Regions from separate parts of the Companilactobacillus bobalius genome, predicted to be linked through region 1. Evidence: a T-box and tRNA genes for the amino acid it is inferred to sense, from the RefSeq annotation. Region 1 holds a T-box; the other holds one or more tRNA genes.
What was found. The T-box of region 1 lies ahead of leuS (leucine--tRNA ligase). A T-box ahead of a tRNA ligase gene usually reads a tRNA of that ligase, here a tRNA-Leu.

Region 1 (3,423 bases):
GTGAAAGAAAAATTGAAGATAGTCGATTGACTAGATTAAATAATAAAAGAAGCAAGAATACAAACTTGCGCAAGAACATGACCATATTAGGTTCTAGTATGTTTGTTGGTGCTGCGGTAGCCGAAATTGCCAATGTGTCTGCTCCAATATCTGTTAAAGCTGAAGCTTTGTCGGTAAACAATTTGTTATCTCAAAACTCAGCTGTTACAACCACTCCAGTTAGCTCTAAAGGTGTAGGAGATCAAGAATTTATTGATTATATTGGTAATTCTGCTCGGAAGCTTGCCTCAAACAACGACCTTTATGCATCAGTTATGATTGCTCAAGCCATGATTGAAAGTGGTTGGGGGACTAGTGGTTTAGCTAGCGCTCCTAACTATAATTTATTTGGTATCAAGGGTGAGTACAACGGTGCATCAGTTAATATGGGTACACAAGAAGATGATGGAACTGGTAGTCTTTATTCAATTAATTCCAACTTCAGAAAATATCCATCATATAAGGAATCACTTGAAGATTATGTGTCACTTTTGAGAGGTGGAACAACTGGTAATTCACAATTGTATGCTGGTGCTTGGAAGAGTAATACCAATTCATATAAAGATGCCACTAAGTTTTTGACTGGCCGTTATGCCACCGATACGACTTATGCGTCTAAGCTAAATAGTATGATTGAAAAGTACAATTTGACTCAATTTGATGATGCTAGTGCTAAGACTTATACAGTTGCTCAGGATGATACTTTGCAAACAATTGCCGCCAAATTTAATATTTCAGTTGATGATTTAATGAATATGAATAATCTTAAAACTGACAATTATATTTATCCAGGCAAGACTTTGATTGTTAGTCAGGCTACTACTGCTGATAGTCAAACAACGACTACTAATACGGCCAACGCAAATAACGGTAATATGGTTAATACTGCTAATAAGGCTACGACTGACAAAGATAGTGATGTTGGCAATGTTGGTGATGCTTATGGTAGTAAGCAGGCTCCAGTGATTGTTCAGGATGAACGTAGTGGAGTAAAGAAGTATGTTCCATCTGATAATTCAGATTCAGATTCAACAGCTATTAATGTTCAAAATGATTACAGTGATAATAATTCTAATAGTGATACTGATAGTCAAACTAATAAATCAGTAACCGTTCAAAATGGTGATACGATTGACTCTATTGCATCACAGGCCGGAACAACAATTGATAATATTAAGAAATTAAATAATCTTAATTCAGATTTATTGGTTGTCGGACAAACATTATTGGTATAAGATATAAAGCAACGGAAGTAGTAGATTATAAAAATTCTTCACAGAAAGCGCATGGGGATGTGAATGCGTAGATTTTTATTTTCGAACTCGTCCACTAATAATAGTTACCGAACTTAAGTAAGTGACTGCGCTTGATCCTCGTTAAGGATTTTGAGAGTCGTACTTATTTGAGTACGGAACTTAGGTGGTAACGCGATAACTCGTCCTATGATTATATTAATCATAGGACTTTTTTTGTATAGGAGGAAAAATATGTACAATCACAATACCGTTGAAAAGAAATGGCAAAAGTATTGGAAGGAACACGAAACTTTCAAGACTACAACTGATCCAAATAAGAAGAACTTTTATGCTTTAGATATGTTCCCATATCCATCAGGCCAAGGACTTCATGTAGGTCATCCTGAAGGATATACGGCAACAGATATTATTTCAAGAATGAAACGTGCTCAAGGTTATAACGTCTTGCATCCAATGGGCTTTGATGCTTTTGGACTACCAGCTGAACAATATGCTTTGAATACTGGTCACAATCCAGCAGATTTCACTGAAAAAAATATCCAAAACTTCAAACGTCAAATTAATTCATTAGGTTTCTCATATGATTGGGACCGTGAAGTTCAAACAACAGACCCTAAGTTCTATAAATGGACACAATGGATTTTTGAACAAATGTATAAAAAAGGTTTGGCTTATGAAGCAGAAGTTCCTGTTAACTGGTCACCAGATTTAGGAACTGTTGTTGCTAACGAGGAAATTATTGATGGTAAGACAGAACGTGGTGGTTTCCCAGTTATTAGAAAACCAATGCGTCAATGGATGCTAAAAATCACAGCTTATGCTGACAGATTAATTGATGACTTGGATGATATTGATTGGCCTGAAAGTATCAAGGAAATGCAAAGAAACTGGATTGGTCGTTCAGTTGGTGCTCAAATTACCTTCCCATTAGTAGATCATGATAAGAAAGTAAATATCTTTACTACTAGACCAGATACTGCCTTTGGTGTTCAATATATGGTTTTGGCACCTGAACATGAACTTGTTGATGAAATTACTACTCCAGAACAAAAAGCAGCTGTTGATGCTTATAAGGAAGAAGTTTCACACAAGTCTGATCTTGACAGAACTGATTTGAATGATGAAAAGACTGGTGTCTTCACTGGTGCATATGCTATTAATCCTGTAAATGGTGATAAGATTCCTGTTTGGATTTCTGATTATGTGCTTGTTACATATGGTACGGGAGCTGTTATGGCCGTTCCTGCTCATGATGATCGTGACTTTGCTTTTGCAAAGAAATTTAATTTACCAATGAAGCAAGTTATTGAAGGTAATCTTGAAGATGGAGCAATTACTGGCGACGGTAAGCATATTAACTCTGACTTCCTAGATGGCTTGAATAAAGAAGATGCCATTAATCGTATGGTTGAGTATCTAGAAGAAAAGGGTATTGGTAAAAAGAAGGTTAACTATCGTCTACGTGATTGGGTATTCTCACGTCAAAGATACTGGGGTGAACCAATTCCTGTTATTCATTGGGAAGATGGTACAACTTCACTTGTTCCTGAAGATGAGTTGCCACTTAAATTACCAGAAGATAGTGATATCAAACCATCAGGTACTGGTGAAAGTCCACTAGCTAACCTAACTGATTGGGTAAACGTTGTTGATAAGAACGGTCGTAAGGGTCGTCGTGAAACTAATACAATGCCACAGTGGGCTGGTTCATCATGGTACTACTTGAGATATATTGATCCACATAATGATAAAGCATTAGCTGACTACGATCTATTGAAGCAATGGTTACCAGTTGATCTATATATTGGTGGTGCCGAACATGCCGTATTGCATCTATTGTATGCAAGATTCTGGCATAAGGTATTGTATGATTTGGGGGTTGTCCCAACTAAGGAACCATTCCAAAAGTTATTTAACCAAGGAATGATCTTAGGTAAAGGTCATGAAAAGATGTCCAAGTCAAAGGGGAACGTAGTTAACCCAGATGATGTTGTTGAACAATATGGTGCCGACACATTGAGAACTTATGAAATGTTCATGGGTCCTTTGGATGCCTCAATTGCTTGGTCTGAAAATGGACTTTCCGGTTCATCCAAGTTCTTGGATCGTGTTTGGAATCTCTTTATCA
Region 2 (3,423 bases), on a different contig from region 1:
CATAAATCAGAAACTAGTATCATAAGTGTATTGTGATTTTAATAAGGAGGAACCAATCGTGACAAAAACATTTTGGTCACAAATAGCTAATCAAGCTAAAAAAGAAAAACGTCCTTTCTTCTCAATGGCACCGATGGAAGCAGTTAGCAATACTGTTTTCAGACAAGTCATTGCTCATGCCAGTGCGCCGGACATTTTTTTCAGTGAATTTGTCTATGCTAAAGGAATTACTGATCCCACTACTAAGTTCCCGGTTGATGGTCGTTTGTATATTGATTCTCGTGAAAAAACTTATCCTGTAGTTCAACTTTGGGGTGATGTTCCCGAAGATTTTGAAAACGGCGCTCTAGCTTTAAAAGATAAAGGTTTTAAAGCCATTGATATTAATACCGGTTGCCCTGATAAAACAGTCATTAAGAATCATGGAGGCACTTTCTTGATTCGTAACCCTGAAAAAATCGATGGTATCGTCACAGCAGCCAAAAACTCCGGATTGGCTGTCAGCATTAAAACCCGCTTAGGATATAGTAAACTAACAGAATATAAGGAATGGATTCCTCATCTACTTAATCAACATGTTGAACTTTTAACCGTTCATTTGAGAACAAAGATGGAAATGAGTAAAGTTCCAGCTCATTTTGAGGTTATTGATGATTTGATAAAAATGCGTGATGAAATTTCACCCGACACTCTATTACAAATCAATGGTGACATTCCAGATTTTCAAGCAGGTGTCGATTTAGCTAAAAAACATCCTGGCCTTGATGGAATCATGATTGGTCGCGGTGTTTTTGCTAATCCATTTGCCTTTGAAAAGGTTCCACAAGAACATCCTTTAAACGAATTATTGAATCTTCTTCGTTTGCAATTGGATCTCTTCGATGATTTTTCTCAACATTACGATGTACCCCGTTTTCCATCATTGAAGCGTTTCTTTAAAATTTATGCTCGTCCGGAATTAGGTGCTACTGATTTACGTAATGAAATGATGAATGCCAAATCAACTGATGAGGTTCGTCAAATTTTAGATGATTTTCAAAACAAATAAAAAATATCTGACCGTTTTAATTAACCGGTCAGATATTTTTTTGCACACTTTTTGCACCGAAGAAACAAAAAAAGCAGCCAGACAATCGTCCAACTACTTTAGTAGTGCGGGTAAGAAGATTCGAACTTCCACGGAGATAATTCTCCACAAGATCCTTAGTCTTGCGCGTCTGCCAATTCCGCCATACCCGCATGCAACAGAGAATATTATACATATAATCAAAAAAATTATCAAGATTATTATTTAATATCCCTTAAATACTCAAGCTTCCCATGGCATTTACCACAAACAAACCTCTTAGTATCGATTCTTCTGACACGGATATATTGTGTCTGACATTTAACGCATTGATAAAGATGATAACTCTTCTTTTTGGCTTGGCTTTGAATTGGTGAATATCTCAATCCTCCAACTTGCTTCAATAAAACTTTGAAACTATGATCCCGATGCTGAGCTGGTAATCCGTCATTATAAAGATGATAATGACACAATTCATGTTTAATGACTCCAACTAAAGTATCATAACCAAATTGCTGATAAATTTTGGGGTTAATATCGATGTTTCGATCTTTCAAGTGAAAACGACCGCCTGTTGTTTTGAGACGACTATTAAAATATGCTTGATGAACAAAAGGTTTCCCAAAATATTCTTGGGAAACCTTTTTTACTAATTCATTTAAATCTGAATTATTCATATTAAGCCAAATTAGTTAACTTTTGAATTAATTTTGAGAATTTATCCATAGCTTCATCTTGGCCTTTTTCTGATTCATCGAACTTATGACGATCGATATTCTTATCATCACCGATACTTTCAGTCATATCGGCACAGGCTTCAACATACTTTCTAAAAGCTGAAACCAAAGTAATATGAGTTCCCATTAATCTTGCAGGAGCCTTACCTTTTTCCAACTTGGCTAAAGTTTCTTGATATTTTTTTGTTCCATCAGCAAAATTCTTTTGAATCTTAGTATATTCAACATCATCCAGTTGATCGACTTTACTACGATCCAACGCACCACGAATCTTTTCAAATTCTGGATTCAACTTATCTTGTTCTTCTTGAATTGTATTAACAGTATTATTAATCAAATTACCATATTGCATGGCTCTTTTTTGTGCGGCATTCATAAACGTTACCTCTTATTTTCTTCTTGTGTTTTTTCAGTATAAATATCTCTTTCAATGGTAAATCTCGGACGTTGTTTAACTTCGCTGAAGATTTTACCGACATATTCACCGATCACACTAATACTAATCAATTGTACACCACCAAGTGCCCAAATGGATATCATTAGTGACGACCAACCATTGACCACGTTACCATTGATTTTTTGAACCAAGCTATAAATCAACAATACGATACTGATCAATACGATGAAGAAGCCTAACCCCATGATCATCTTAATTGGAACGATTGAAAATGAAGTGATTCCATCCATAGCAAACTTGATCATTTTCTTTAGTGGATATTTAGATTCACCAGCAAAACGTTCCTTACGAGCATAATAAACTTTAGCTGATTTGAATCCAACTAGTGGAACAATTCCACGTAAAAACAAATTGCGTTCTCGATAACTCAATAAAACTTGGCAAGCGCGTTGGCTCATCAGGCGATAATCGGCTGAATCAGGTACCAATTTAACCCCTAAGAAGCCCATGAAACGATAGAACATTTCAGCCGTTCCACGTTTGAAAGCAGTATCGGTATCACGATTATTTCTTACTCCATAAACAACTTCAGCACCATTCAAGTACTCATCAACCATCTTAGGAATAGCATTAACATCATCCTGCAAATCGGCATCTATCGTTATAACGGCATCAGAATCTTTTGAAGCTGTCGTTACACCAGCCAATAACGCACCTTGATGTCCAAAATTGCGACTTAATTTAACACCAGAAACGGAAGGATACTCTTTAGAAAACTCAGAAATCAACGACCAAGTTTTATCTTTACTACCATCGTCTACAAAAACAATTTTACTATCCTTAGAAATCTTATCACCGGTCACTAAGCCTTGAAGAATAGCGGTTAATTCCTTAGTAGTTTCATGCAAAACTTCTTCTTCGTTATAACATGGAACGACGATACTTAATTTAAATACATCAGACATCTAATTCTTCTCCCGTCTCGATTTGATCCAGTCAAAGCAGCTATACAAACCGACTCCGGCCAGAATAGCTATTACTGGCAAGAACTCAAGTCGATATCTACCTTGAACTTCAATTAATAATTGTACAACGGCATAGGCCATCAATGGTAATAAAATCAAGAAAATCTTGTTATCAGTCTTTTGTTTAAATAGACTCAATGAACCAATCCAAGAAAAGATTATCAATATGACACTACCCATGTATCCTAATAATTTTAC

Region 2: it has a tRNA-Leu gene. The T-box ahead of leuS (leucine--tRNA ligase) is inferred to sense a tRNA for this amino acid. The anticodon was not compared.

What each region holds. Positions count from the first base shown of each region.
Region 1 covers NZ_MYFM01000008.1:19,353-22,775, forward strand. Annotated here, with positions in the region: gene LKACC16343_RS14670 (glucosaminidase domain-containing protein) at 1-1,274, shown strand, start outside; T-box leader at 1,273-1,485, shown strand; gene leuS (leucine--tRNA ligase) at 1,527-3,423, shown strand, end outside.
Region 2 covers NZ_MYFM01000003.1:68,464-71,886, reverse strand. Annotated here, with positions in the region: gene LKACC16343_RS05470 (tRNA dihydrouridine synthase) at 56-1,048, shown strand; tRNA gene LKACC16343_RS05465 (tRNA-Leu) at 1,154-1,239, opposite strand; gene LKACC16343_RS05460 (SprT family protein) at 1,288-1,743, opposite strand; gene LKACC16343_RS05455 (hypothetical protein) at 1,745-2,179, opposite strand; gene LKACC16343_RS05450 (glycosyltransferase family 2 protein) at 2,185-3,165, opposite strand; gene LKACC16343_RS05445 (hypothetical protein) at 3,166-3,423, opposite strand, start outside.